DNA from 4 places in the Streptomyces sp. NPDC041940 genome. Region 3 is predicted to be linked to each of the others. Evidence: riboswitches for the same ligand, from Rfam matches in the RefSeq annotation. Region 3 holds a riboswitch; each other region holds the start of a gene.
The links. A riboswitch is a leader RNA that binds a small molecule or an ion and turns the genes downstream of it on or off. The one in region 3 is predicted to bind cobalamin.
Positions count from the first base shown of each region.

Region 1: linked by a shared signal. The riboswitch ahead of ACZ6I3_RS13395 (energy-coupling factor ABC transporter permease) and the one ahead of ACZ6I3_RS15955 (ABC transporter substrate-binding protein) in region 3 are both predicted to bind cobalamin.
Region 2: linked by a shared signal. The riboswitch ahead of ACZ6I3_RS04555 (cobalamin biosynthesis protein) and the one ahead of ACZ6I3_RS15955 (ABC transporter substrate-binding protein) in region 3 are both predicted to bind cobalamin.
Region 4: linked by a shared signal. The riboswitch ahead of ACZ6I3_RS20515 (CoA-acylating methylmalonate-semialdehyde dehydrogenase) and the one ahead of ACZ6I3_RS15955 (ABC transporter substrate-binding protein) in region 3 are both predicted to bind cobalamin.

Region 1 is NZ_JBVJBP010000006.1:177,224-184,634, forward strand. It holds gene ACZ6I3_RS13370 (nuclear transport factor 2 family protein) at 1-56, shown strand, start outside; gene ACZ6I3_RS13375 (GNAT family N-acetyltransferase) at 87-623, shown strand; gene ACZ6I3_RS13380 (ABC transporter permease subunit) at 737-2,548, shown strand; gene ACZ6I3_RS13385 (MDR family MFS transporter) at 2,545-3,843, shown strand; gene ACZ6I3_RS13390 (serine/threonine-protein kinase) at 4,106-5,533, shown strand; cobalamin riboswitch at 5,612-5,796, shown strand; gene ACZ6I3_RS13395 (energy-coupling factor ABC transporter permease) at 5,827-6,528, shown strand; gene ACZ6I3_RS13400 (energy-coupling factor ABC transporter substrate-binding protein) at 6,525-6,869, shown strand; gene cbiQ (cobalt ECF transporter T component CbiQ) at 6,875-7,411, shown strand, end outside.
Region 2 is NZ_JBVJBP010000001.1:1,036,365-1,043,775, reverse strand. It holds gene ACZ6I3_RS04575 (class II aldolase/adducin family protein) at 412-1,143, opposite strand; gene ACZ6I3_RS04570 (lysozyme) at 1,342-2,094, shown strand; gene ACZ6I3_RS04565 (inorganic phosphate transporter) at 2,239-3,486, shown strand; gene ACZ6I3_RS04560 (hypothetical protein) at 3,522-3,743, shown strand; cobalamin riboswitch at 3,899-4,038, shown strand; gene ACZ6I3_RS04555 (cobalamin biosynthesis protein) at 4,140-5,081, shown strand; gene ACZ6I3_RS04550 (cobyric acid synthase) at 5,078-6,589, shown strand; gene ACZ6I3_RS04545 (hypothetical protein) at 6,586-6,723, shown strand; gene ACZ6I3_RS04540 (putative cobaltochelatase) at 6,720-7,411, shown strand, end outside.
Region 3 is NZ_JBVJBP010000008.1:30,264-37,674, reverse strand. It holds gene ACZ6I3_RS15970 (IucA/IucC family protein) at 1-666, shown strand, start outside; gene ACZ6I3_RS15965 (ABC transporter ATP-binding protein) at 650-1,441, opposite strand; gene ACZ6I3_RS15960 (FecCD family ABC transporter permease) at 1,438-2,514, opposite strand; gene ACZ6I3_RS15955 (ABC transporter substrate-binding protein) at 2,541-3,551, opposite strand; cobalamin riboswitch at 3,582-3,763, opposite strand; gene ACZ6I3_RS15950 (class I SAM-dependent methyltransferase) at 3,818-4,567, opposite strand; gene ACZ6I3_RS15945 (MFS transporter) at 4,536-5,756, opposite strand; gene ACZ6I3_RS15940 (ATP-grasp domain-containing protein) at 5,779-7,005, opposite strand; gene ACZ6I3_RS15935 (cysteine synthase family protein) at 7,002-7,411, opposite strand, start outside.
Region 4 is NZ_JBVJBP010000011.1:194,702-202,112, reverse strand. It holds gene otnI (2-oxo-tetronate isomerase) at 1-711, opposite strand, end outside; gene ACZ6I3_RS20535 (MFS transporter) at 744-2,051, opposite strand; gene ACZ6I3_RS20530 (class II aldolase/adducin family protein) at 2,102-2,785, opposite strand; gene otnK (3-oxo-tetronate kinase) at 2,782-4,062, opposite strand; gene ltnD (L-threonate dehydrogenase) at 4,064-4,981, opposite strand; cobalamin riboswitch at 5,139-5,332, shown strand; gene ACZ6I3_RS20515 (CoA-acylating methylmalonate-semialdehyde dehydrogenase) at 5,561-7,084, shown strand; gene ACZ6I3_RS20510 (acyl-CoA dehydrogenase family protein) at 7,091-7,411, shown strand, end outside.

The DNA of each region.
Region 1 (7,411 bases), on a different contig from region 3:
TGCTGAGCCAGATCACGTCGGCGGCCCCCGGAACCACATCAGCGGCCCCTGAATGAGCGTTCATCTGATTTGCATATGATGCGCAAATGCACGACTACAGCATCAGGGAAGCCACGCCTGCGGACATCGACGGGGCGCGGGTGGTGATGCTGGACGCCGTGTACCGAGACTTCGACACCGGCTATGTGCCGCTCTGGCACGCCGACATCATCGACCCGGTGCCGTTCTACGTCGAACCACCGCGGCACACCCTCCTGGTGGCCGTGGACGAGCGGGACGGGACGGTGGCGGCCACGGGGGCGCTGGACGCGCGCGGGCCGGTTCATCCGCCGAACCCGCGCTGGCTGGCCGAGCGGTACCCCTCGGGCGAGACCGCGCAGCTGCGGCGGTTGTACGTCGCCCCCGCACACCGCCGGCGCGGACTGGCCCGGCGGCTGGTGACAGGCCTGGTCGACTTCGCCCGGGCCGACGGTGGTTACCGCTCCGTGTATCTCCACACGTATCCGCACTCGCCCGGCGCGATGGGCCTGTGGGGGACGCTGGGCAAGGTGGTCTGCGACGAGCGGGAGGAAGTGCCCGGCGGCGGCAACGGCGTGGTGCACTTCGAGATTCCCTTCGCTTGAACACCACGGGGACGACACTGAACACCTCGACCTCACCCCTGACCAAGGGCCTGGCCGCCCTGCGCGTCCTCGCGCGGGGCGGCGCCCCGACGCTGCTGTGGCGGGCCGTGCTCATGGCCGCCCTGGTGGGCGCGATCGGCCTGCTGCCGTGGCTGTCACGCACGGACCCGGCGCTGACGGTGCTCAAGGCCCGCTCGGCCGACCGTGACCCGACGCCCGAGACGCTGCGCGCCATCCGCGACCAACTCGGGCTGGACGACGGCCCGCTGGTGCTGCTCGGCCGCTGGCTGGGCGGGCTGCTGCACGGGGACGCGGGCACGTCGTGGGTGTCCGGCGGCCAGGTGCTGCCCGGCGTGGTGCAGGCGCTCGGCGCTTCGCTGCTGCTGATGTCCGGGGCCCTCCTGGTCGCGGCGGGCACCGTGGCGGCGGTGTGCGCCCGCACACTCCGGCTCGGCTCGCGGGGGCGGCTCGCCGCACGCGGCCCGGGCGGCACCGCGTCGGCCGTGCTGGCCGCACTGCCCGAGTTCCTCGTCGCCTCCGTGCTGGCCTCGGTGATCGGCGTCCAGCTGGGCTGGCTGCCCGCCCTCGGGTGGTACGGGCCGCAGTGGATGGTGCTGCCCTCACTGGCCCTCGGTCTGCCCGCCGGGGCGATCCTCGGACGGATGCTGGACGACCTGCTGCCCAGCGCGTTCGCCGAACCGTGGGCCCAGGCGGCCGCGGCACGCGGTGTCCCGCCGAAGTCCGTGGCACGGCAGGCGGTGCGCCGCTGCGTGCCCGGACTGCTGCCCAACCTGGGCCTGTTCGTGGTCGGCCTGACCGGCGGCTCGGTCGCCGTCGAGCAGATCTTCGACATACCGGGCCTGGGCCGGCTCACCCTGCACGCCGCCCTCGCCCAGGACCTGCCCGTCCTGCAGACCGGCACCCTCGCCCTCGTCCTGGTCGCGGCTCTCGCCGGGGTCCTCGCCCGGCTGTCGGCCCGGCTGCTCATCGGGCCCGCGCTGCGCGACGGCGCCCTGCACTCCCTGCACCGCCCCGGCCCCTCCGCCCCCCGCGCCCTGCCGCTGCTCTACGGGGCGCTGCTCGCCGCCGTCATCGGATTCGGCCTGCCCCGCGACGCGCTCGCCCTGGACACCCTCGCCCGGCTGCGGCCCCCCTCCCTGGCGCATCCGTTCGGGACGGACGCGCTCGGCAGGGACGTCCTCGCCCGGGTCTCGCACGGCGCGCTGACCACGCTCGGCATCGCCCTCGCGGTGAGCGCCGCCGCACTCGTCGCGGGGCTGCTGCTGGGGCTGCTGCCGAGGCTGTCGGGGCCGCTGGTCGACACCGTCAGCGCCGTGCCGCCCGTCCTGGCCGGACTCCTCGTCTCCGGCGTCGCGGGCAGCGGGCCCTGGACGCCCGCGTTCGCCGTGGGCGTCGTGGCCTGGTCCCCGCTGGCCGCCCACACGTCCTCCCTGCTGCGGCAGGAACGCGCGACCACCCACCTGGCCGCGACCCGCGCCCTGGGCGCCGGCCGCTGGTATCTGCTCTGGCACGAACTGCTGCCCGCCGTGCTGTCGCCGGTGGCCCGGCACGCCCTGCTCCGGCTGCCCGGCATCGCGCTGAGCCTCGCCGCCCTCGGCTTCCTCGGCCTGGGCGCCCAGCCGCCGTCCCCCGAGTGGGGCCTGCTGCTCGCCGAGAACCAGCCGTACGCCGAGCGCGCCCCGTGGGCCGTCCTCTTCCCCGCCGCCGTGCTCGCCCTGCTCGGGGCGCTCGCGGTGACGGCCGCAGGCGGCGTACGGCTGCCCCGGCGGCGCGGCCGGCCCGAGGGCCCGTCCGGGTCCCCCGGGGAGCGGGTCATGCCCCCGCAGCGGCGGCGGAACAGCCCCGACGCCCTCCTGGCCCCCGTGTCCACCCCTGTGTCCACCTCACCGGCGGAAGAACGATGACCGACCCCGTCTCCCGCGTGCCGGCCCGCCGGGCCGCCCGTACGTCCAAGACCCCGCGCGAGAGCACCTGGCGGCTCTGGAAGGAGCTGTCGCCGCTGCTGCGGCTGCTGATCCTGACCCAGCTCGCCTTCAACGTCGGTTTCTACGCCGTCCTGCCGTTCCTTGCCGAGCACCTGGGCACCGCGATCGGCATGGCGGGCTGGCTGGTCGGGTTCGTGCTCGGGCTGCGCACCTTCAGCCAGCAAGGACTGTTCGTGGTCGGCGGCTCGCTCGTCGACCGGTTCGGGGTGCGGCCGGTCGTGCTGGCCGGCTGTGTGCTGCGGATCGCCGGGTTCGCGTGGCTCGGATACGCGGAGGCGAGCTGGGCCGTGATCGGCGCCGTGCTGGTGATCGGTTTCGCCGCCGCGCTGTTCTCTCCGGCCGTGGAGTCCGAGGTGGCCCGCCAGGCGGTGGTCTGGGAGGAGGAGGGGCACGGCTCGCGCACGCGTCTCCTGGCCCTGTTCAGCGTCGCGGGCCAGGCCGGGGCCTTCGTCGGACCGCTGCTCGGCGGGTTGCTGCTCGCCGTCGACTTCCGCACCGCGTGCCTCGCCGGCGCGGCGGTCTTCGTGCTCGTCCTGGCCGGGCATCTGTGGCTGATGCCGCAGCACATCCCGGGCCGGGTCCGTATCCGGGAACGGGGCGGGGCGCGCCTGCTGCTGCGCAACCGCCCCTTCCTGGCCCTGTGCGGGGCGTACGGCTCGTACCTGCTCGCCTACAACCAGCTGTATCTGGCGCTGCCGGACGAGGTGCAGCGCGCGGCGGGCTCCCAGGCGCCGCTGTCCTGGCTGTTCGCCCTGTCCTCGGTGCTGGTGGTGTTCACCCAGCTGCCGGTGACCCGCTGGGCGGGCGACCGGCTGGACCTGCGCCGTTCCATGACGGCCGGGCTGCTGCTGATCGCGGCCGGTTTCGCGGTGGTGGCCGCGGCGCGCCCCGCGGGCTGGACGGGAGCCGCCGGACTGCTGCCCGCCGCGGGCTTCGTCGTGCTGCTCACCGTGGGACAGATGCTGGTCGTGCCCGCCGCCCGCGCCTGGGTGCCCGACCTGGCCGAGGAGGGCCGGATCGGCCTCTACATGGGCGCGCTGTCCTCCGTCTCCGGCCTGATCGTCCTGGCCGGCAGCGCGGCCACCGGCTCCCTGCTCGACCTCGGCCTCCCGGCCGCCGTGCCCTGGCTGGTCCTCGCGGCCGTGCCGGCCCTGACGGTGGCTCTGCTGCCGCGCCGGGAGGAGCGGGCGGAGGAGGCGGACGAGGCGGCCTGATCCGGCACGCCCAGGCACCAGCAGACGGCCCCCGGCGCCCCGAGGCGCGCGCAGGACACCCCCGGCAACCGCGCGCACCGCACCGTCACCCCGCCGGGCGACTCCTCCGCTCCCGGATTTCCGCGACCGTACCGTCTCTCTCCCCCGCTGCGGAGATCATTGGTCACGCGGCGCCAGTATCCTGGGTCGGCTGCGACGTTCCCCACCAACCCCCGCCTCAAAACGGGGAGTTCGGCATGCGGCGACGTACCTTCCCCCACGCATGAGACGAGGACGAGTGCTGCTAGCGGGCCGCTACCGGCTGGATGTTGAGATCGGACGCGGTGGAATGGGAGAGGTCTGGCGCGCGTACGACGAGACGCTCGCCAGAGCGGTGGCCGTCAAGCTGCTGCTGCCCCAGGACACCGACGTCACGGCGGCCTCCCGGTTCCGTCTGGAGGCCCAGACCGCCGGGCGTCTCAACCACCCCCATCTCGTCGGTGTCCTGGACTTCGGCGAGTACGACAACCGGCTGTACCTGGTGATGGAACTGGTCGAGGGCGACAGCCTCGCCGGGGTGCTGGCCGCCTCCGGCGCGCTGCCCGCCGAGCGGGTGGCCGATCTCGCCGCGCAGGCCGCCGCCGGGCTCGCCGCCGCGCACGCGCAGGGCATCGTCCACCGTGACATCAAGCCCGCCAACCTCCTGCTGGACGCCCACGGCACCCTGAAGATCGGCGACTTCGGCATCGCGCGCTTCCTCGACGACCCCGGCGCCGCGCTCACCGCCACCGGCCAGATCGTCGGCACCGGCCTCTACCTCGCGCCCGAACGTGCCCTGGGCCAGCCCGCCGGGCCCGCCTCCGACATGTACTCCCTGGGGTGCCTGCTCTACCAACTCCTCAGCGGACGGCCGCCGTTCCAGGCAGACACCGCCGTCGCGCTCCTGCACCAGCATCTCGATTCCGTGCCCGTACCGCCCCGCGAGCTCGGTGTCGCCGGACTCCCGCCGGCCTTCGAGAACTACCTGCTCGGCCTGCTCGCCAAGCAGCCCGAGGACCGGCCCACCGCCCAGGGGACCGCCGAGTGGTTCGCCGGCGGCGCCTGGCGGGGACTGCCCGAGCCGCTGCCGGAGGCAGCGCCCCCGGTGACGTCCGTCACGCCGAGGCCGTATCCGGCCGCCGAGACCCGCAACCCGGCCACGTACGCGCTGCCCGGTGCCCCGGGGCTGCGCACCGGCCGCACGCCCCAGGCCGGCCGTGCGCGCCGCGCCGCACCCCGAGCCGCCCCCGACAACCGGCGCAGAGCGGCCGCGACCGTGGCCGCGGCGGCGCTCTTCGCCGCGGCGATGCTCGCCGGCATGATGTGGTTCTCGCCCGACAACACCGCGACGGAGGGCACGGAACCCGACGCGTCCCCCTCCGCGAGCAGCCCCGCCGCCACGCCGTCCGCGGACTCCGCGTCGCCGCTCTCCTCCGCTCCGGCGGCGGACCCGGCTCCGGACGCCACCGTGCCGGCCGCCGGCACAGTGGCCGATATCACCCCGTCCACCAGCGCACCCGCTCCCCCGACCCCGGTCGACACGACGCCCAGCCCCGCGACTCCGGCCCAGGAGACGGCCGGCCCACCGCGAAAGGCGGACAAACCCCAGCAGGAGAAGCCCCGTCGGACCTGGGAAGACGGGGACGACGATGACGACGGTGGCGACGACTGAGCGGTCCTGCGCCGGTGTGCGAGCGGACGCCCCCTCGCGCGCCCCCTCGGGTGGCTTGTCATCGTCCTTATCTCGGCATTACTGTCACCACGCCTTGGTGAACGGGAAAGCCGGTGTGATGCCGGTGCGGCCCTCGCCACTGTGAATCGGGAAGTCCGGCTCCAGCCCTCACGGGCAGCCACTGGGTCCTTGTGACCCGGGAAGGCGGAGTACGGGCGGTGGTACCCGTAAGCCAGGAGACCGGCCAGGGCGCGTCAACCATCCACGAGGTGCTGGAGAGGGTCTGCTGAACCATGCACATAGCCGAGGGTTTTCTCCCGCCCGCACACGCGGTCGCCTGGGGCGTCGCGTCGGCGCCGTTCGTCGTCCACGGGGTCCGGTCGCTCACCCGTGAGGTGCGCGAGCACCCCGAGAGCACCCTGCTCCTCGGTGCCTCCGGTGCCTTCACGTTCGTTCTGTCCGCCCTGAAACTGCCGTCGGTCACCGGCAGTTGCTCCCACCCCACCGGAACGGGTCTGGGAGCCATCCTTTTCCGGCCACCCATCATGGCGGTGCTGGGCACCATCACCCTGCTCTTCCAGGCGCTGCTGCTCGCCCACGGCGGTCTGACCACGCTCGGCGCCAACGTCTTCTCCATGGCGATCGTCGGCCCCTGGGTCGGATACGCCGTGTACAAGCTGCTGCGGCGGTACGACGTGCCGCTGATGGTCGCGGTCTTCTTCGGGGCGTTCTTCGCCGACCTGTCGACGTACTGCGTCACCAGCGTGCAGCTGGCGCTCGCCTTCCCCGACCCGGGCAGCGGGTTCGTGGGCGCGCTCGGCAAGTTCGGCACCATCTTCGCCGTCACCCAGATCCCGCTCGCGGTGAGCGAGGGCCTGCTGACCGTGCTCGTGATGCGGCTGCTGGTGCAGTCCAGCAAGGGCGAACTGACCCGGCTGGGCGTGCTCCTCGCCAAGAAGCAGTCCGTGACCGAGACCGAGGTGGCGGCCCGATGAAGAAGAACACGAAGATCAACCTCCTGCTGCTGCTCGCCGTGGCCGCGCTCGCCGTACTGCCGCTCGCGCTCGGCCTCGGCGACCACAAGGAGGAGCCGTTCGCGGGCGCCGACGCCCAGGCGGAGACGGCGATCACCGAGATCGACCCGGACTACGAGCCCTGGTTCTCGCCGCTGTACGAGCCGCCGTCGGGTGAGATCGAGTCGGCGCTGTTCGCCCTGCAGGCGGCGCTCGGAGCCGGTGTCCTCGCCTACTACTTCGGTCTGCGCCGGGGCCGGCGCCAGGGTGAGCAGCAGGCGCGGGAGCGGGACGCCGAGGAGCCGGCGGCCGAAAGGGCCTGAGCCGCGTGCTGCCGATCGACGCGGCGGCGCACAGCAGTCGCTGGCGCCGCCGCCATCCCGTGGACAAGGCCGTGCTCGGTCTGGGACTCACCGTGCTGGCCATCTCGCTGCCGCCCTGGCCGGGCGCGGCCCTGGTGCTGGTGACGGCCGTGTCCCTGCTGCTGGGGCCGGCCGGTGTGCCCGGCCGGCGGCTGTGGCGGGCCTACCGGGTGCCGCTGGGCTTCTGCGTGACCGGCGCTCTCACGCTGCTCGTCCAGGTGGGCGGGCCGGAGGGCTTCGTCTCCCTCGCGGACGACGGGCCGCTGCGGGCCGGGGAGTTGCTGCTGCGCACCTCGGCGGCCTCCCTGGGGGTGCTGCTGTTCGCCTTCACCACGCCCATGTCCGACCTGCTGCCGCGCCTGGTCCGGGCCGGCGTCCCGGCGCCGGTCGTCGATGTCGCGCTCGTGACGTACCGCATGAGCTTTCTGCTGCTGGACTCAGTGCGCCGGATCCGCGACGCGCAGGCCGCCCGGCTCGGGCACACCACGCGGGCCGCCGCCTGG
Region 2 (7,411 bases), on a different contig from region 3:
TCGCGCGAGCAGGGCGAGGTGCCGGCGGCCGCGCAGCCGCGGCCGCTCAAGCGCGGCGAGAAACCGTTTCGGCGAAGCCGAGGCCGCGCGGGCAAGGCGAGGTGCCGGTAGCCGGCCGAGCCGTGCTCGCGCGAGCAGGGCAAGGCGCCGACGGCCTCGCAGCCGTGACCACACGAGCACGGCGGGAAAGCGGTTCAGCGGAGTTGTGTTCGCAGCCGCAGGGCGAGACGCCGGTGGCCGGCCGAGCCGTGCTGGCGGGCAGGCCCGTCGGGGGAGGCGTGGCTGCGGGAGGCCGGCGGTCGGCGGCTCCGTGGCCGCATGAGCAGGGCGGGACGTCGGCGGCCGGGCGGCGGGGCGGGCGCGTGCGGTGGGGGCAGGAGGTTGCCGGACAGGTGAGGTCCGGGAGGGGGGTCAGCCGCGCTGGCCGTACCCCCGTAGCCGGTCCTGCACCTCGGACAGTTGTTCCGTGGACAGCAGGCTCGGGGACAGGCCCGGCACCGATGTGGCGGTCAGCCACAGGCGGCACATCCATTCCAGCTGGGCGGTGCGGTCGTAGGCCTGGTCCAGTGTCGCGCCGTAGGTGATCGTGCCGTGGTTCCGGAGGAGGCAGCCGGAGCGGTCGGCGAGGGCGCGGAGCATGTTCTCGGCCAACTCGTCGCTGCCGTACGTCGCATACGGGGCAACCCGGACGGGTCCGCCGAGCGCGGCGGCCATGTAGTGGATCAGCGGGAGCTCGCTGACGAGCGTCGAGACGGCCGTCGCGTGCACGGCGTGGGTGTGGACGACGGCACGGGCGCCGGTCGTGCGGTAGACGGCGAGGTGCATGGGCAGCTCGCTGGTCGGGACGAGCGCGCCGAGGACCTGCCGGCCGTCGAGGTCGACCCCGGTCACGTCGTCCGGCGCCAGCCGCTCGTAGGGCACGCCCGACGGCGTGACCAGCACGGTGTCCCCGACGCGCACCGAGACATTGCCGGACGTTCCCACGACGAGCCCGTCGCCGACCGTCCGGCGGGCCGTCGCGACGAGGTCCTCCCAGGCGCGCGCCTCCTCGGGGCGCACACCGCTCCGCCGTGACTCCCCCGCATCCTGTCCGCCGCCCCGGACGCCCCCCGCGTCCCGCTCGTCGCCTCGCTGCTCAGCCATGCGGCGATCCTGCCAGGCAGCCCCTCAACGCGCCGCCGGGCGGGGGCACTTTAGGCCGGAAACCGAGCATGCGTAAGGGCGCATACCCGCACAAACGCGTCATGGATCTCTCTTGGCCGGAGATCATCGGACATTCGACGGCCCTCCAGTACTCTCTGGGGGATTTGCCGTGCACGTAGCCATTCCGGGGGGAATCGCATGGCCCGTGACCACATATCGACCCGCCGCCGCGGCCGCTTACTGGCGGCCTCCGCTGCGGCACTCGCCCTGGGAGGGACCGCGCTCGCGGAGTTTCCGGCCGCTGCGGCGAGCCGCCCGAAGGGGCACGACGTCTCGTCCCACCAGAAGAACGTCGACTGGCGCAGCGCGAAGGCGAAGGGCGCCAGATTCGTCTACGTCAAGGCGACCGAGTCCACCACCTACCGCAACCCCTACTTCAGCCGGCAGTACAACGGCTCACGCGCGGCCGGCCTCGTCCGCGGCGCCTACCACTTCGCGCTGCCGAACAGGTCGTCGGGCCGGGCGCAGGCGGCCCACTTCGTACGCAACGGCGGCAGCTGGAGCGCGGACGGCTGGACGCTGCCGCCCGCGCTCGACATCGAGTACAACCCGTACGACAAGAAGCACAAGTGCTACGGCCTGAGCAAGGCCGGGATGGTCGGCTGGATCAAGTCGTTCAGCGGCGAGGTCGAGCGGCTCACCGGCCGCCGCCCGGTGATCTACACGACCACCCACTGGTGGAACACGTGCACGGGCAACAGCCGCGCCTTCGCCGCGAACCACCCCCTGTGGGTCGCCCGCTACGACGCGGCGAGCGCGGGACCGCTGCCGGCCGGCTGGTCCTCCTGGACCTTCTGGCAGTACGACAACGGCGACGGCACCCTGCCGGGTGATCAGAATCTCTTCGACGGGTCACTCGATCGACTGAAACAGTTCGCGCGGGGCACGTGATCGTTGGGGCGCAAGGGCCGCTGTACCAAGGCGGAATGACACTCCTCTGTTGCGGACACCCCTGCGCCCCTCCCAGTTCATCTTCCGTTCACTCGGGTTACCTACGTTCGTCCCGCCAACGACGCCGAACGATTGCCTGGGTAAATGGAAAGCTTCTCGCTGATCCTCGCGATTGTGGTGGTAACCGCACTAGCGTTCGATTTCACGAACGGTTTCCACGACACCGCGAACGCGATGGCCACGACCATTTCCACGGGCGCCATGAGACCGAAGATCGCGGTGGCCATGTCCGCGGTCCTCAACCTGGTCGGCGCCTTCCTGTCCGTCGAAGTCGCGAACACGATCTCCAAAGGCCTCGTCGACGAGGCCGGCATCCGCCCCGAGGTCATCTTCGCCGCCCTGGTCGGCGCGATCCTCTGGAACCTGCTGACCTGGCTCGTCGGTCTGCCGTCCAGTTCGTCGCACGCCCTGATGGGCGGCCTGATCGGCGCCACGATCGCCTCGGCGGGCGTCGGCGCGGTGCACGGTGACGTCCTGGTCACCAAGGTGCTGATCCCGGCGATCGCCGCCCCGCTGGTCGCGGGCATCGCCGCACTGCTCGCCACCCGGCTGACGTACTCCCTCGGCAAGAAGGCCGAGGGCGAGGCCTCCAAGAAGGGCTACCGGGCCGGCCAGATCGCCTCCGCGGGCCTGGTCTCGCTGGCCCACGGCACCAACGACGCCCAGAAGACGATGGGTGTCATCACCCTCGCCCTGGTCGCCGGCGGCGCCGTCGCCCCCGACTCCGACCCGCCCATGTGGGTCATCCTCTCGGCGGGTGTCGCCATCGCGCTCGGCACCTACCTCGGCGGCTGGCGCATCATCCGCACCATGGGCAAGGGCCTGACCGACCTCCAGCCGCAGCAGGGCTTCGCCGCCCAGACCAGCGCGGCGACGGTCATCCTGGCCTCCTCGCACCTCGGCTTCTCCCTCTCCACCACCCACTCCGTGTCCGGCGCGGTGATGGGCGCAGGGCTCGGCCGCAAGGGCGGCGTGGTCCGCTGGTCGACGGCGACGCGGATGTTCGTCGCCTGGGGTCTGACGCTGCCGGCGGCGGCCCTGGTGGGCGCGCTCGCCGAGTACGTGACCGGCTTCGGGGGCTGGGGCACGGCGGTCGTGGCGGTCTTCCTGGTCGCCTCCAGCGCGGTGATCTGGAAGCTGTCGCGCCGTGAGGTCGTCGACCACACGAACGTCAACGAGGTCGACGAGGAGCCGGCGGGTGTCGTGACCACCGCGATCGCTGCGGTGACGCCGCCTCCGGCGGGTCCGTCCGAGGAACTGGCCGCCACCATCCCGGCCCAGGCCCAGTCCCCGGCCGACCGGAAGCCCTCCACCACGACCACCTCGGTCTGATCCCGCCCACCCGGTGACAAGGAAGAATCTCTGAGATGAAGATCGACTGGGCGACCCTCGGCTCCGTCTTCGGCGTCAGCCTCGTGGCCACCGTGATCCTCGTCGGCCTGTTCACCCTCGGCATCACGGGCCTGTCGCGCCGTGAGCGGGCGGTGGCGGCGGGCGGGTCCGCGGGGCTCGCGGTGACGGGGGCGTACGCGTGCTTCGCGGCATGTGCGGCGGCTGTGGGGTACGGGATCTATCTGATCGTGGCCTGACCACGATCAGCACGATCGTCTGTCGCCGGGCGGCACGGGGCTTCGGTCCCGGGCCGCCCGGTTGCCGTGTGCGGGACAGCAGTTGGCACCCTCTGCGAGGCAGGCGGTGTGGGCTTGTCCACACTCTCCCCTCGCAGGTCAACGGCAAGTTGACGGCTGTTCGCGGCCGTGGTGGACTGCCGGGGCCAATGCGGCGGCAGGAGAGGAAGCCGGTGGAACTCCGGCGCGGTCCCGCCACTGTCACCGGGGTAGCAACTCACCGGGAGCCAGGAACTCTCACCGCCGGTCTCGTCGAACCAGGGCGTGGACACCCTGAGTGAGGACATATCGCCATGTTCGGCTGCCGATCGAGGGCCAGTTCCCCACCGTCGTCCGCCCCCGTGGCCGGCTGAGCCCATGGGTGCCGGTCGCGTCCACGCGTACGGTGCCGCCGTCGGTCTGATCGGTGATCTGCTGCTCGGCGATCCTCGCCGGGGGCATCCGGTCGCCGCGTTCGGGCGGGCCGCGGGTGCCGTGGAACGGGTGTTGTGGCGGGACCACCGGGGGTGGGGCGCGCTGCACACCGTGGTGTGTGCGGGCGGAGCCGTCGCGCTCGGGGCCGTCGCCGCACGAGCCGTGCGTACGTCCACCGTCGCGTCGGTCGGGCTCACCGGGGTCGCCACCTGGGCCGTCGTCGGGGGGACTTCGCTCGCCCGGGAGGCACAGGCCATCGGGCGCGCCCTGGAGGCCGGGGACGTCGAAGCGGCCCGGGAGCGGCTGCCGCATCTGTGCGGACGGGATCCACAGGCACTCGACGCCGACGGGATCGCCCGGGCCGTCGTCGAGTCCGTCGCGGAGAACACCTCCGACGCCGTCGTGGGAGCGCTCGTGTGGGGGGCCGTCGGCGGGGTGCCGGGGCTTGTCGGGTTCCGGGCCGTCAACACCCTCGACGCCATGGTCGGGCACAAGTCGGCCCGGTACCGGCGCTATGGGTGGGCCTCCGCGCGACTGGACGATGTCGTGGGCTGGCCAGGAGCCCGTCTGACCGCCGTACTCGCGGCCGCGGCCGGGGGCGACCCCCGGGGAGCCGTGGCGGCCTGGCGTTCCGACGCCGCCAAGCATCCGAGTCCCAACGCCGGGCCCGTGGAGGCCTCGTTCGCGGGGGCGCTCGGGGTGCGGCTCGGCGGAACCCTGTCCTACGGCGGACGTGTCGAGCACCGGCCCGTCCTCAACGGCGCGGGGCGCGGCGTCGGCACCGGGGACATCGAACGGGCCGTACGGCTGTCCAGGCGTGTCGGCTGGCTCGCGCTCGGCGTCTGTGTCGCCGCGCGCCACATCGTGAAGGGGCGTACGTCATGACGGGCGGGGGGCTTCTCGTCGCCGGTACCACCTCCGACGCCGGCAAGAGCGTCGTGACCGCCGGGATCTGCCGGTGGCTGGTGCGGCAGGGCGTCAAGGTCGCGCCGTTCAAGGCGCAGAACATGTCGCTGAACTCGTTCGTGACGCGGGAGGGCGCCGAGATCGGGCGGGCCCAGGCCATGCAGGCACAGGCGTGCCGTGTGGAGCCGACCGCGCTGATGAATCCCGTGCTGCTCAAGCCCGGTGGCGAGCAGAGCAGTCAGGTCGTGCTGCTGGGCAAGCCGGTCGGCGAGATGAGTGCGCGCGGGTATCACGGTGGGCGGCAGCAGCGGCTGCTCGGGACGGTGCTCGACTGTCTGGAGCAGCTGCGGGGCACGTATGACGCGGTGATCTGTGAGGGGGCCGGTTCGCCGGCCGAGATCAATCTGCGGCGGACGGACATCGTCAACATGGGGATCGCCCGGGGCGCCGGACTCCCCGTGCTCGTCGTCGGCGACATCGACCGGGGCGGGGTCTTCGCCTCGTTCTTCGGGACCGTCGCCCTGCTGTCCCGTGAGGACCAGGACTGTGTCGCCGGGTTCCTCGTGAACAAGTTCCGCGGGGACGTCTCCCTGCTGGAGCCGGGGCTCGACATGCTCCAGGGCCTCACCGGGCGGCACACGTACGGCGTTCTGCCCTTCCGGCACGGGCTCGGGATCGACGAGGAGGACGGGCTGCGCGTGTCCCTGCGGGGGACGGTCCGGGAGTCCGTCGTCGCCCCGCCGGTCGGCGAGGACGTGCTGCGTGTCGCCGTCTGCGCGGTCCCGCTCATGTCCAACTTCACGGATGTCGACGCGCTGGCCGCCGAACCCGGTGTGGTCGTGCGGTTCGTGGACCGGCCCGAGGAGCTGGCCGACGCCGACCTCGTCATCGTGCCGGGGACCCGGGGGACCGTCCGTGCCCTGGAGTGGCTCAGGGAGCGCGGGCTGGCCGACGCGCTGGTGCGCAGGGCCGCCGAGCAGCGTCCCGTGCTCGGCATCTGCGGCGGCTTCCAGATCCTCGGCGAGCACATCGAGGACGACGTCGAGAGCCGCAGGGGCGAGGTCGACGGGCTCGGGATCCTGCCCGTGCGGGTGCGGTTCGCCCGCGAGAAGACCCTCACCCGGCCGGCGGGCGAGGCCCTCGGGGAACACGTCGAGGGCTACGAGATCCACCACGGGGTCGCCGACGTCACCGGCGGTACCCCCTTCTTGGACGGCTGCCGGGTCGGCCAGACCTGGGGCACGCACTGGCACGGCTCGCTGGAGTCGGACGGCTTCCGGCGTGCCTTCCTGCGCGAGGTGGCGGCCGCGGCCGGCCGCCGCTTCGTACCGGCGCCGGACACCTCGTTCGCAGCGCTGCGCGAGGAGCAGCTCGACCGGCTCGGCGACCTGATCGAACAGCACGCGGACACGGACGCGCTGTGGCGGCTCATCGAGTCCGGCGCGCCGCCGGGGCTGCCGTTCGTCCCGCCGGGAGCGCCCGTATGAGGGCCGTGGCGGTGATGTGGACCGCCGGCACCGCGACCGCGGGCCACCTGAGACGCTGGACCGGCTGCCCGGTCCATCCGCGACCCGGCATCCACCCGCAACTCGAAGGCGACTTGGAGGACGACGAAAAGTGACCACCCCCTTTCCGTTCACGGCCGTGGTCGGCCAGGACGATCTGCGGCTCGCGCTGCTGCTGAACGCCGTGTCACCGGCGGTCGGCGGTGTGCTGGTGCGCGGCGAGAAGGGCACGGCCAAGTCGACGGCCGTGCGGGCGCTCTCGGCGCTCATGCCGGAGGTGGACGTCGTCTCCGAGTGCCGCTTCTCCTGCGACCCCGGCTCGCCCGACCCCGGCTGCCCGGACGGGCCGCACGAGCCCGGGGGCTTCGCCTCCCGGCCGGCCCGCATGGTCGAGCTGCCCGTCGGCGCCTCCGAGGACCGGCTGGTGGGCGCGCTGGACATCGAACGGGCACTGTCCGAGGGCGTGAAGGCCTTCGAGCCCGGTCTGCTCGCCGACGCGCACCGCGGCATCCTCTACGTCGACGAGGTCAACCTCCTCCACGACCACCTGGTCGACCTGCTGCTGGACGCGGCCGCGATGGGCGCCTCGTACGTGGAACGTGAGGGCGTCTCCGTGCGGCACGCCGCCCGCTTCCTGCTGGTCGGCACCATGAACCCCGAAGAGGGCGAGCTGCGGCCGCAGTTGCTGGACCGGTTCGGGCTGACCGTCGAGGTCGCGGCCTCGCGGGAGCCCGAGCAGCGGGTCGAGGTCGTACGCCGGCGGCTGGCGTACGACGACGACCCGGCCGGCTTCGCCGCCCGCTG
Region 3 (7,411 bases):
TGCGCCGCCTTCGACGGCTTCGACACGCTCGACGGCCCCCCGGCCTGGCTCGGCGACCGCGGGTACCGCACCGCCGGCTTCGCCTTCGAGGCCCTGGCCGTCCTCGTCCGCGACGGCTTCGCCGACCGTCTCGTGCCCGGCGCGACCCCGCTGCTCGCCGCCGGACTCGTCGAGGGCTTCGACGGCAGCCCGCTCGACCGCGCCGCCGACCCCGGGGCATGGTGGGCGGCGTATCTGGCGCGGGTGGTGCCCCCGGCCCTGGAGGCCTTCGCCCGGCACGGCGTCGTCATCGAGGCTCATCTGCAGAACACCCTGATCGCCGTCGACGCCGACGGCATGCCCGTGCAGGCCCTGTACCGGGACGCCGAGGGCGTGAAGCTGCTGCCGGACGTGGAGCGGGAAGCCGGCTGGGAGCGGCTCGTGTACTGCCTGGTCGTCAACCACCTCACCGAGATCGCCGGCGCCCTCGCCGAACGCCATCCCGGCTTCGACCCGTGGCCCGCCGCCCGCCGCGAGTTCGCCCGCCACGACCTGCCGGAGATCCCCGCCCTGCTCACCTCGCCCACCCTCCCCGCCAAGACGAACCTCCTGCTGCGCTGGACGGGCGCGGACGGCGCCGACGCCCGCTATCTGCCGCTGCCCAATCCGCTCAGGGAAGGAACGTGACCTGGGGAGCGCCCGTGCGCGGATGCACGGTGACCTCTCCCTCCACCCCGTACACCTCGGCCAGCAGCCGGGGCGTGAGGACCTCGGCGGGCGGGCCGGACGCGGTGACCTCGCCCTCGTTCAGGACGTAGAGGCGGTCGCAGTAGTAGGCGGCCAGGTTGAGGTCGTGCAGGGCGAGCAGCACCGTCGCGGGCAGTCGGCGCAGGGCGCCCAGCACCTCCAACTGGTGCCGGATGTCCAGGTGGTTGGTGGGCTCGTCGAGGACGAGCAGCGTGGGCTGCTGGGTGAGGGCCCGGGCGATCAGCACCCGCTGGCGTTCGCCGCCGGACAGCCGGTCGAAGGGCCGCTCGGCCAGGTGGGCGGCGTCGACCGCCGCGAGCGCGGAGTCGATGAGCCCGGCGTCCTCGGGGGTGTCGCCGGCCAGAAGCCGCTTGTGCGGGGTGCGGCCCATGGCGACGACCTCGCGCACGGCCAGATCGAAGTCGGCGCCCGACTCCTGCACCACCGCCGCCACGGTACGGGCCAGCTGCCGCACGGGCAGCGACCAGGCGTCGGCGCCGTCGACCCGCACCTGCCCGGCGTCGGGGCGCAGCACCCGGTAGACGGCCCGCAGCAGACTGGACTTGCCGCTGCCGTTGGGGCCCACCAGCCCGATGGTCTTGCCCGGGCGGGCGGTCAGGGACACGTCCCGCACCAGGTGACGTGCTCCGGCCGTCAGGGTGACGCCCTCGACATCGAGATCGGTCGCGGCCACCCCTGTTCCGATCGCGCTCATCCCACTCCTCGGTCCGTGGACCGCCGGGCGTCCCGGCGCATGAGCCACAGGAAGAACGGCCCGCCGCACAGCGCGGTCAGCACGCCGACCGGCACCTCCATGGGCGCGGCGATCGTGCGCGCGGCGACATCGGCCCAGACCAGGAAGACCGCCCCGCCGAGGGCGGCCGTGGGCAGGACCCGGCGGTGGTCGCCGCCGACGAACAGCCGCACGATGTGCGGCAGCATCAGGCCCACGAAGCCGATCGGCCCGGCCGCCGCGACCAGCACGCCCGTCACGAGGGAGACCAGCACGAACATCCGGGCCCGGAACCGGGCCACGTCGAGGCCCATCGTGGTCGCGGCCTCCTCGCCCGCCAGCAGCAGGTTCAGGTTCCGGGACTGCACCATGAGGACACCGACGCCCAGCAGAGTCGCCAGGCTCGGCAGCCACAGCGTGCCCCAGTTGACGCCGCCGAGACCGCCGAGGGTCCAGGCGAGCACCGCACGGGCCTCGTTGCCCCGGTCGGTGGTCAGCAGCAGCAGATCCAGCAGCGCGGTGAGCACCGCGGCGATCGCCACCCCGGACAGCACGAGCCGCACGGAGGTGATGCGTCCTCCGGTCCGGGCGGTGCTGTACACGAGCAGCAGCGCGCCCAGCGCGCCCGCGAACGCGGCGGCCGACAGCGACACCGGCCCGAACACGCTCACCCCGAACACGATCACCGACACCGCGCCCAGGGACGCCCCCGAGGAGACGCCCAGCAGATACGGCTCGGCCAGCGGATTGCGCACCAGGGCTTGCAGGGCGGTGCCCACGACCGCGAGGCCCGCCCCGGTCACCACCCCGAGCAGCACCCGGGGCGCCCGCACATCCAGCACGATGGTCTCGCGCGCCCGCGACCAGTCAGGCTCCGTCCAGCCCGCGCCCAGCGTGTGCGTCACGATGCCCCAGACCTGCCCGGGCGGCACCTGCACGGAGCCGATCGCCAGGCCCGCCGTGGCGGAGACGACGAGCAGGGCGGTCAGGACGAGCAGCGTGACGGCCAGGCCGGTGCGCCCCGTCCGCTGCCCGGCCGGCACAGGGCGTCGCACCGCGGGAGCCTCGGTGGCCGGCTGCGTCACCGGGAGCTCTCGGGATGCAACCCGCGCGCCAGGTCCCCCACCGCGTACGCCGAGCGGATGCCGACGAGCGTGGCGGTGAGCGGCAGGACCACGAACCGCTTGTTCTTCACGGCGGGCACGTCGGCGAGGGCAGGCTGGGAGAGCAGGAACTTCTTCTTCTGCTCGACGCTTCCGGCACCGGCGTAGTCGTAGATGGCGATGACCTCGGGCCTGCGCTCGACGACCTGCTCCCAGGAGACGTCCCCGAAGACGTCGTCGAGGTCGGCGAAGACGTTCTTGCCGCCGGCCAGCCGGATGATCTCGGTGCCGAGGCTCTTGCCGCCCGCGGTGAAGGCGGTCTTGTCGCCGCTGTCGTACACGAACACCGGCACCGCGGACTCGCCCTCGACGGCGGAGGCCGCCTTGGCGACCCGGCCCTCCAGGTCGGCGACCAGTGCGTCGGCCCGGCCGGAGACGCCGAAGATCTCACCGGCGGTGCGGATCTCGTCGTAGGTGTCCTTCATCGTCACCCGCTTCTTGCCGCAGTACTCGCGGTTGAGGTGGGTGTCGATGCCGGCGTCGGCGAACGCCTTGCGGGAGCGGCCCTCGTTCTCCGCGAAGGCACTGCCGTAGCCGCCGTAGACGAGGTCCGGCTCGGCCTCCAGGACGGTCTCGAACGACGGTTCCTTCTTCGCCAGTTCCGGTATCGCCTCGTAGTCCTTCCGCAGTTCCGGCAGGACGGCCGAGTCGGGGAAGGCGGTGCCGACCATGCGGTCCTTCAGACCGAGGGCGAGCATGAGTTCCGCCGGGTGCTGGTGGATGGTGACGACCCGTGACGGCGGCTTGTCGTAGGTCGTCTTCACCCCGCAGTTGTTCACGGTGACGGGGAAGCCCTCGGGTGCCTTCGACGCCTTCGGGTCCTCGGCGGTGCGGCCGGACGAGCCGCAGCCGGTGACGAGCAGTGCCGCCGACAGGGCGACGGCCAGCGCTGTGACCTGTCGGCGGGCAGGGGAGAGCAGGTGGGACACGTAGAGCCTCCTGGGGAGTCCGCGCTCCTCGGATCGGGCCCGCGGCGGGTCAGTGTCCTGACTCCCGGATCGACGTCCCCCCAAGCCTTCCCGCGCTCGCGCGGTGGCGTGTCGAAGGGGTGCGCTCCCCGGTCACAGTGGCGGGACCGTGCCGGAATCGCACCGGCTTCCTGTCTCCCGTCGCGGCGATGACCTGGTGATAGTACGTTCCGCGCCGTCGCGGTCAACAGGGCGTGCGCGCCCGCCCCGCACGCCCCGTGCCCACGTCACAGCTCCCGGACCGCCCGCAGCACCAGCCGCTCGGCGTTCTCGTCGTAGGGCCGGCCGTCGAAGCCGCCGAAGACCTCCACGCCCCCGAACCCGGCCTCCTCCGCCATCCGCCGCAACTCCACGGCGCTGTACACGAACCACACCAGCGTCGCCCGGGTCACACGCTCACCCCGCACCAGGACCCAGTCGCTGCGCAGCCGCGCCCAGTCGTCCAGCACCGTGTCCGTCTGCACCATCAGGTCCTCACCGCGCGTCACCACCTTGGGCGGGGTGACCTTGCGGGCCAGCAACTCCTTGCCGGCCAGGTCCAGGACGAGCGTGCCGCCCGGGGCCAGGCAGTCGTACATGGTGCGCAGCACGCGCGCGTTGTCGGCGGGGTCCTCGCAGTAGCCGAACGACGTGAACATGTTGAGTACGACGTCGAAGCCGCCCGGCGCCGCGTAGTCGCGCGCGTCGGCCTGGACGTACGTGACGTCGGCGCCGGTGTCCGCCGCCCGCTTGCGCGCCCGGTCCAGCATGGCCGGGCTGAGGTCCACGCCCGTCACCTCGTAGCCGCGCCGGGCGAGCGGCACGGTGAACACGCCGGGGCCGCAGCACAGGTCGAGCACCCGCGCCCCGGGCCGGAAGGACAGCAGGGGAGAGGTGTCCAGAAGTTCCTCGGCCTGGGTGTGGCGCTGCTCGGAGAAGAGGAAGTCGTGGAACTCCGTCCAGAAGTCATCGTCCTGGAACCCGCCCGTCCGTGTCATGCGGCTTCAGTGCTCCTTCTTCGTCGAATGGGACCTGCTTCAGCCGCTCGCCGTGCCTTCGCAGCAAGAGCAGGAGTGGGGGAAGCAGCAGACATTGCGCGGCGGCCAGCAGCCAGAACCAGCCCGTGTGCCCGGCGCGTTCCCCGAGGCCGTACACCTGGCCGCCCAGCACCCCGCTCGCGCAGGCGCCGAGACCGGAGGCCAGCCGCTGCTGACCGAAGACCACGGCGTCGGAGCGCGGGCTGCGGCGCAGCGCCTCCAGGTCGTTCTTCAGGAACAGCACGATGTCGCCCAGGGTGATCAGCGCCCCGCCCGCCAGCAGAGCGGCCCGGCCGCCGATCGCCAGCACGGCCAGTCCGGCCGCCAGGCCCGCGAACCCGACCGTCAGCGCGAGCGCGTAGGGCATGCGCCGGATCAGCCCGGAGGCGAGCGGCTGGACGACGATGACCAGCGTGAAGCAGAGCAGCAGGACCAGGCTGTAGAACTCGCTGGAGGCCCGCTCGACGGCGTAGACCGCCAGGAAGTGCTGGAAGTGGAAGTACAGGTAGAACGCGAGCGCGTTGGCGGCGAACGGCAGGACGGCCACCCCGGCCAGCAGCCCCTGCCGGGTGACCTCGGTGCCGGGGGGCCGCTCCCCGGCCGCGGGCAGCCCGGCGTGGCCCGCCGTGACCGCGAGGAACAGCGCCGTGACGGCCGCGAACAGCCAGCCGGGCGAGGACAGCACGAACGGCCCGGCGATCAACGGGCCCACCGCCATGCCCGCGTTGAGCGCCGCGTTGCCCGCCGACAGGAACGCCGGACGGCGTTCCTCGTCCACCCCGTGCACCAGGTACGCCTTGTTGGCGGGCAGGTACAGGGCGGCGCCGCAGCACGTCAGCACCAGCGCGGCGACCGCCAGGGGAGGCCAGCGCAGGGCCAGCAGGAGGCCGACGAACCCGGCCGTCCGTACGACGAGGGCCCACAGCATCGTGCGGCGCAGCCCGATCCGGTCCGCGAGCGCCCCGCCGACGACGCCGCCGGAGAACTGCACCAGCGCCGCCACGGCCAGCACCACGCCGACCGTGCCGAGCCCCATCCCGAGCCGCTCGTGCAGGAACACCGACATGAACGGCAGCACCATGAAGCTGCCGAGCGGGATCAGGAACGAGCTGAGCAGCAGGAAGCGCAGCGGGCCGCTGAGCGGGAACAACCCGGCGCTCCGCCCGGGCCGTTCACCCACCGGAGGGCTCGGTGAGCACGCGCAGGGCGTTGGCGGCCGCGACCGCCCGGTGCGTGGCGAGTTCCGCGGTCTCCGCCTCGGCGTAGACGATGCCCGCGTAGCCACGGCTGTCACTCAAGTGCTCCACGAGATCCCCGACTTGGCGGACGGGATACCAGGCCGGTGACCCCGGCAGGTCCGCCAGCCGGTCGAGCCCGGCGACCCCCGTGAACACCCCGGGCTCGGCCGGATACCCCAGGACGAAGGCCACGGCCGGACCGCCGGGCAGCTCCGTGTCCATCAGCCGGGGCCGGCGGCCGAGCGCGGCCTCGATCATCGCCTCGTACACATTGACGCCGAGCGCCCGGCACAGGCCCTCACCGACCAGCGCGCCCCCGATCCGGGGGTTGACCTCCACCACCTCGGGGCCGTCGCCGGTCAGCACGAACTCCACATGCGCGAAACGGTCGGTGTACCCGACGGCGGCGAGCACCTCGTCGAGCCACCGCTCCAGCGACACCCGCTGTGCTTCCGGGAAGGCGACGGGGAAGGCGGTGATCTCCTCGCGGAAGCGGGGCTCCGCCGACATGAGCCTGCTCGACACACCGAGAAGCCGCGTGCGCCCGGCCCAGGTGAGGGTCTCGGCGCTGTACACCGGCCCGCCGAAGTACGGCTCCGCGAACAGCCGCCCCTTCAGGGGCTGCCCCGCCGCCTCCCGAAGGACCCGGTCCAGTTCCCTCTCGTCGCGCACCAGCCAGACGTTCTGGCTTCCGGTGCCCGCCGTGTCCTTGAGGATCGCGGGCAGGCCCACCTCCTTGAGAAGCAGCTCCCGGGCCTCCGTCTCCGGACCCGCCGCCTCGGCGGCCCGGCCGCGCGTGAGACCGGCTTCGTGCAGCCGGTTGCGGACGGCGGCCTTGTCCCTGGTGAACCGCAGCACTTCCGGATCGAGCCCCGGCAGGGCGAAACGGTCGGCGAGGTCCGCTCCGGCCAGGGTCCAGGTGTCGGTGGAACTGATCAGGCCACGCAACTCCGGGGTACGCCCCAGCAGTTCCGCCACCCGCTCCACGTCGAAGGTGTCGGTCTCCACGACGTCCAGGGCGCCGACGGGCAGCCGCTCCAGCTCGTAGGCGTAGTAGGCCGGGTCGCGGGTCAGGAGCAGCAGCCGCTCGCCGAGCCGGTCGGCGGCGCGTACCAGGTGCCCGAGCCCGAAGGTCAGCGACTCCAGACAGACGACGGTCATGCCGCCCGCTCCTTCCAGTGGGCGGGGCAGGCCGTGCGCCGCCACGTCATTCTCGACCAGGGCATGCTCATCTCCTCGGGGTCGCGGACCTCGACGGGCTTCAGTGAGGCGGGGTCCAGGGCCTCCGGGTGCCGGGCGAAGACGCGCTCCACGTAGCGGTGTCCGGTGTCGGCGCCGATCACCAGGTGCAGCCGGTCGGGGTGGCGGCGGGCCTCGTACATCGCGGCCAGATATCCGGCGCCGGTGGACAGCCCGGCGAAGACGGCGTGTTCGCGCAGCAGACTGACCGCGCCGGACATGGCGTGCGTGAAGTCCATCCAGTGCACGGTGTCGTAGAGGTGGTGGCGGACGTTGTCGAAGACGATCGACGACCCGATGCCCGCGATGATCGCCTCGGGGTCGTGAT
Region 4 (7,411 bases), on a different contig from region 3:
GCCCAGGTCGTCGACGACGCCGAACAGATGCCGGACGTCGAGCTCGCCGCTGTCCGGCTCGTGCCGGTCCGGTACGCCGGCGATCTGCAGATGGCCGACCCGGCCGGTCGGCAGGTCGCGGCGCAGCGTCGTCGTGAGATCGCCTTCGACGATCTGGCAGTGGTACAGATCGAGTTGCACCTTGAGATTCGGGGCGCCCACCTCCCGCACCACCGCGTGGGCCTCCGCCTGCCTCGACAGGAAGTAGCCCGGCATGTCGCGGCCGTTGATCGGCTCGACCAGGATGTCGACGTCCGACCCGGAGGCTCGCTCGGCAGCCCACTCCAGGTTGGCCAGGTAGGTGTCGCGGTGCTGGGCCAGCTCCTTCGGAGTCACGCCCGGCGGCACGAGACCGGCCATCACGTGCAGCCGCGGGCAGTCCAGTGCGGCGGCGTACTCGAGAGCCCGGGCGATCCCGGAGCGGTGCTCCGCCTCGCGGCCGGGCAGCGCCGCGATGCCGCGTTCTCCGGACTCCCAGGCCCCGGGAGGTGCGTTGAAGAGCACTTGCTCAAGGCCCTGGTCGTCGAGCCGGCGCCGCAACTCCTTGCTGTCGTAGGCGTAGGGGAAGAGGTATTCGACGGCGGTGAAGCCGTCCGCCGAGGCCGCGGCGAAGCGGTCGGGGAAGTCGTGCTCGGGATACATCATGGACAGGTTCGCTGCGAACCTCGGCATGCTGGCTCCTGTGGGAGACCGGGAGGGACCGGTCAGCGGTTGACGGTCTGCTTGTCGGTGGTGAGCACCGCGGCGGCGCCGACGACGAGACTGAGTGCCAGGACGTACATCGGGAGCGATGTCGAGCCGGTGGCGTCCTTCACCGCGCCGATCATGTAGGGACTGACGAAGCCGGCGAGGTTGCCGACCGAGTTGATCACGGCGAGGCCGACCGCGGCGGCGGTGCCGCCGAGGAACGCGGTGGGCAGCGACCAGAACAGCGGCGAGCAGGTCAGCACACCGGCCGCGGCGACGGACAGCGCGACCAGGGACAGTGCGGTGGACCCGGACCAGCCGGCCGCCAGCGAGAAGCCGACGGCGCCCATGAGGCTCGGGACGACCAGGTGCCAGCGGCGCTCGCGGCGCTTGTCCGCCGAACGCCCGAACAGGTTCATCGCGACGAGAGCCGCCAGGAACGGCACCGCGCTGAGCACGCCGATCGCGAGGTTCCCCTCGATGCCCGTGGACTCGATGAACGTGGGCATCCAGAAGGTCAGGGCGTACTGACCCATCACGAAGCAGAAGTAGATGAGGCACATCAGCCACACCTTCGGCTCGCGGAAGGCGTCCCAGACCCGGCCGTGCACGGTCTGGTGCGCGGCGTCCTCGGCGATCGCCCGCTCGACGACGTCCTTCTCCTCGTCGGTGAGCCACTTCGCGTCGCGCACGCTGTTGTCGAGGTAGAACAGGGTGGCCACGCCGATCAGGAGGGCGGGGATCGCCTCCAGCAGGAACATCCACTGCCAGCCCTGCCAGCCGTTCACACCCTGGAACCGGTCCATGATCCAGCCGGACAGCGGGTTGCCGAAGATGCCGGCCACCGGGATGGCGGACATGAACATCGCGATCACCCGGGCCCGGCGCCGCGACGGGAACCAGTACGTGCAGTACAGGATCACCCCCGGGTAGAACCCCGCCTCGGCGGCACCGAGGAGGAACCTCAGGACGTAGAACGTCGTCTCGTTGTGGACGAACATGAACGACGCCGAGACGACGCCCCAGCTGATCATGATCCGGGCGATCCAGGTGCGGGCGCCGACGCGCTGCAGCATCAGGTTCGACGGCACCTCGAAGAGGAAGTAGCCGATGAAGAACAGTCCGGCGCCGAGGCCGTACGCCGCCTCGCTGAAGCCGAGGTCGTCGGACATCTGCAGCTTCGCGAAGCCGACGTTGACCCGGTCCAGGTAGGAGACGACGTAACAGAGGACGAGGAAGGGGACGATACGCCGTACGACCTTGCGGAAGACGGCGTTCTCACGGGCGACGTCGGGGGCTTGGGACGCCGATATAGGCATGGACATGGCGATCCTTTGAGCGGCTCAGGGGGATTCTCCGGCAGGGGAGAAGGGGTTCACCACGCGGCGTTGAACGTGGACCTCAGTTCGTCGAGCGCGTGATCGGGGAGCGGCTCGGGGCGACGGTCGGTCAGGAGCCAGAGACGTGCCGTCTCCTCGAGTTCTTCGAGGACGGCGAGAGCGGTGGCCGCGTCGGGGCCCCAGACCACGGGGCCCAGCCGGTCCAGCAGCACCGCCCTGATGGGCGTTCGGCTCGCTGCGCGATCGGCGATGTGGGCGGTCACCAGGTCGGCCACGCGGGGGTCGCCGGGCCGGTGGTAGGGGATGAGCGGGACGTGCCCGACCTTCATCACGTAGTACGGCGTGATGGGCGGCAGCACGTCCTCGGTGCTCCACACACCGGCCAGCGTCAGCGCGACCAGGTGCGTGGAGTGGGTGTGGACGACGAACCGGGCCGTGGGGTCGGCGGCGCAGATGCGCCGATGGAGCGTCAGGGTCTTGCTGGCACGGTCGCCCGCGACCTGCTCACCCCGGGCGTCGACCTGTGCCAGGCGGCCGGGTTCGAGGAATCCCAGGGCGGCGTCGGTGGGCGTGATCAGATGGTGGTCGCCGACCTTGGCACTGATGTTGCCCGCGCTGGCGTGGACGTAGCCCCGGGCGAACAGGCTGGTGCCCACCCGGACGATCTCCTTGCGGACCTGCTCGACACCTTCGTCGGGTGCGGTCGGCTGCGGGTTCATGCGGCCTCCTCGTCCAGGAGCGCGAAGGAGCGGGTGAAGAAGTCGGGGCCGCCGAAGTTGCCGGACTTGAGCGTGATGTGGAGCGTGTCCCCGTCGGGAAGAGCCGCCGCGCACCAGGGCACACCGGGGTCGATCTGCGGGCCGATCCGGAGTCCGGTGACACCGAGCGCCTGGACGACCGCCCCCGAGGTCTCTCCTCCCGCGACGACGAGCCGGCGCACGCCGCGCTCCACGAGCCCCTGTGCGATGCGGGCCAGCGTCCGCTCCACGAGCTCACCGGCCTCGGCGGCACCGAGCCGGCCCTGGACGGTCCGGACCGTGTCGGCGGACTCGGTGGAGTAGACGAGCACGGGACCGTCGTCCAGATGCGACGCGGCGAAGGCCAGGGCTTGCCCGGCCACGTCCTCGCCGGCGGCCACGCGCAGCGGGTCCACGCTGAAGGCGGGCCGGCCGGAGCGCAGGTACTCGAGGACCTGACGGTTGGTGGCCGTGGAGACCGAGCCGGAGACGACGGCCCGGTGACCGGCGGGAGGCGGCAGCTCCGCTGCGGCGCGGGACGGCTTGAACCCCCAGTTGGCGGGCAGGCCGATCGCCAGCCCCGAGCCGGCGGTCACCAGTGGGAACCCCTGGACGGCCGCGCCCAGCCGCACGAGGTCGTCGTTGGAGACGGAGTCGACGATGGCGATCCCGAAGCCGCCCTCACGCAGGGCGTCGACGCGGGCCCGGATCGCCTCGACGCCGTCGGCGACGACCGTGTGGTCGACGAGACCGACCTTTCGCGTGGTCTGCGCGCCGAGTACGGAGACCAGATCGGAGTCGGTCATCGGGGTGAGCGGGTGGTGGCGCATGCCGCTGTCGCTGAGCAGCACGTCGCCGACGAAGAGATGCCCCTTGAAGATCGTGCGCCCGTTGTCGGGGAACGCCGGCGTCGCGACCGTGAAGTCGGTGCCCAGCGCGTCCATCAGCGCCTCGGTGACCGGCCCGATGTTCCCGGCCGGAGTCGAGTCGAAGGTGGAGCAGTACTTGAAGTAGATCTGCTCGGCGCCCATGGACCGCAGCCAGGCCAGTGCTCGCAGCGACGCCTCCACGGCGTCGGCCGCCGGGACGGTCCGCGACTTGAGGGCGATGACCACCGCGTCCGCGTCCACCGCCTCCTCGACGCCGGCCGGTGGTGTGTCGATCAGCTGGACCACCCGCATGCCCGCGCGCACCAGGTTGTTGGCGAGGTCCGTGGCACCGGTGAAGTCGTCGGCGATGCATCCGAGACGGATTCCCATGTCAGGCCTCCACCGGCTTCGGCAGGTCGACCCCGGGGAAGATCTTGATGACCGCGCTGTCGTCCTCGGCCCCCAGTCCGGATGCCGACGCCTGGAGGAACATCTGGTGGGCGGTCGCGGCGAGGGGAAGAGGGAACCGCTCCGGCCGGGCGGCGTCCAGCACGAGCCCGAGATCCTTGACGAAGATGTCGACGGCCGACAGGGGCGTGTAGTCGCCGTCGAGCACATGGGCCATGCGGTTCTCGAACATCCAGGAGTTGCCGGCGCTGTGCGTGATGACCTCGTAGAGCGCCTCGGCGGGAACGCCCGCCTTGATACCGAGAGCCATCGCCTCGGCCGCTGCGGCGATGTGCACGCCCGCGAGCAGCTGGTTGACGATCTTGACCTTCGAGCCGAGCCCCGCGTGCCCGCCCAGACGGTAGACGGTGCTGCTCATGGCCTCGAGCACCGGGTCGGCGAGCGAGTACGCCTCGGCCGAGCCCGACGTCATCATGGTGAGTTCACCGGCCGCGGCACGCGCGGCGCCGCCGGAGATGGGGGCGTCCAGGTACAGCACGCCCCGCTCGGCGAGTCGGCCCTCGAGCGCGGCGGACCAGCCCGGATCGACCGTGGAGCACATGACGAAGACGGAGCCGGGGCGGAGCCGGCCGGCCGCGCCGTCGGCACCGAACAGCACGGCCTCGACCTGCGCGGCGTTCACCACCACGCCCACCAGGACGTCCACCGAGGCCGCCAGCTCGCCACAGGTCCCGAACGCCGTCCCGCCGTCGCGGGCGAAGTCCGCGGCCGTCTCAGGACGCAGGTCGTGAACGCCGACGTCGTATCCCGCCGCCCGCAGACTCCGGGCCATCCCGAGGCCCATGGCTCCTAGACCCACCACGCCCACGCGCGGTCGTTCGGGCTTGTTCTGGTCGCTCATGCCCATCCTCGCCTTGCCGTGCCGTCCGGAGGCAGGTCGCGTCAACCGGCCTCCGGGAGATCAGGTCATATGATGACCTGAGGACGGCGAAATGGGAGGTGTGATGTCCGTCACGCACCGAGAGGGTCGGCGTGCGGCCGGTGGGGGCTGGATTTACTAGGACGTCCAACTATATAGTCGCGGGTGTAGGCCCGCGGTGCAGGGAAGCCGGTGTGAATCCGGCACGGTCCCGCCACTGTGACCGGGGAGTACGCCGTCGAGCAGAACGCCACTGACGAGCTGGATGTCGGGAAGGCGGACGGGGTGCGCTGATCCGGGAGTCAGGATACCGGCCGTGGGATGTTCCGTGTTGTCCACGAGGATGGAGCTGACACGCATGGCACCGGTGTGCACCCACGACCCCGGAGGACCCGCCCGACGCGTCCGTCGTGCCCGACGGATCGTCCCGCGCCCGGTCGTCACCCTCTGACGGTCCAGCCATACGCGATCTCGCGCGGCCCCCGCACCCGTACGCCACCGCGTCCGTGTGCGACGGACCCGCGCGCCGTCCCGGACCACCTGACGAGAGAGCAGGCACCCATGGTCCGTGTACAAGACCACGCCCCTGTGCGTGAGTTGACCCATTTCGTCGGCGGTAAACACACCCCGGGAACCTCGGGGACGTACGGCGACGTGTACGACCCCAACACCGGCGAGGTCCAGGCCCATGTGCCCCTCGCGAGCCGCGCCGAGACCGAGGCGGTGATCACCGACGCCGCGCACGCGCAACGGGAGTGGGGCGAGTGGAACCCGCAGCGCCGCGCCCGGGTGTTCATGCGGTTCCTGCAACTCGTCGAGCAGGAGAAGGACTCGCTGGCCCGGCTGCTGTCGTCCGAGCACGGCAAGACCGTCGCGGACGCCCACGGGGACCTCCAGCGCGGACTTGAGGTCGTCGAGTTCGCCGCCGGCATCCCGCATCTCCTCAAGGGCGAGTTCACCGACAACGCCGGCACCGGCATCGACGTCCACTCCCTGCGCGCGCCCCTCGGCGTCGTCGCCGGGATCACTCCCTTCAACTTCCCGGCGATGATTCCCCTGTGGAAGGCCGCACCCGCCCTCGCCTGCGGAAACGCCTTCATCCTCAAGCCGTCCGAGCGCGCCCCGTCCGTCCCGCTGCGACTCGCCGAACTGTTCCTGGAGGCCGGTCTGCCGCCCGGTGTCCTCAACGTCGTCAACGGCGCCCGGGAAGCCGTCGACACTCTGCTCGAGGACCCCCGGGTCGAGGCCCTCGGCTTCGTCGGTTCCACGCCGGTCGCCGCGCACGTCTACGCCACCGCCGCCGCCCACGGCAAACGCGCCCAGTGCTTCGGCGGCGCCAAGAACCACATGATCGTGATGCCGGACGCCGACCTCGACCAGGCCGTGGACGCCCTGATCGGCGCGGGCTACGGCTCGGCGGGGGAACGGTGCATGGCGATCTCGGTGGCCGTCCCGGTCGGGGAGGACACCGCCGACGCGCTGGTGGCTCGTTTGAAAGAGCGCATCGGCGGCCTGCGCATCGGCCGCAGCGACGACCCCGAGGCCGACTTCGGTCCCCTCGTCGGCCAGGACGCCGTCGACCGGGTGCGCTCCTACGTCGACCTCGGCGTGGAGGAAGGTGCGGAACTCGTCGTGGACGGAAGGGACTTCGTCCTGCCCGGACACGAGAGGGGCTTCTTCGCCGGGGCCTCCCTCTTCGACCGGGTCACCCCGGCGATGCGCGTCTACCAGGAGGAGATCTTCGGCCCGGTCCTGTCCGTCGTACGCGCCGCCGACTACGAGGAGGCCCTGCGCCTGCCCAGCGAGCACCTCTACGGCAACGGCGTCGCTATCTTCACCCGCGACGGTGACACCGCCCGCGACTTCACCCGGCGCGTGAACACCGGCATGGTCGGCGTCAACGTGCCCATCCCGGTGCCGGTCGCCTACCACACCTTCGGCGGCTGGAAGCGCTCCGGCTTCGGCGACCTCAACCAGCACGGCCCCGACGCCATCCGCTTCTACACCCGTACGAAGACCGTGACGTCGCGCTGGCCCGCCGGGCTCCGCGAAGGCGCGAGCTTCACGATCCCCACGATGGGCTGAGCGGCCATGACCAGTACGCTGCTCACCGAGGACCAGCAGGCCCTCGTCGAGACCACCCTCGACTTCGCCCAGGACCACCTCGCCCCGCACGCCCTCGACTGGGACCGTGACAAGCACTTCCCCGTCGACGTCCTGCGCAAGGCGGCCGGACTCGGGCTCGGAGGCGTCTACGTCCGTGAGGAGTCGGGCGGTTCGGGCCTGACCCGCGCCGACGGCGTCCTCGTCTTCGAGTCCCTCGCCTCCGGCTGCCCGTCCATCGCCGGGTATCTCTCCATCCACAACATGGTCGCCTGGATGATCGACCGGTACGGCGACGCCGCCCAGCGC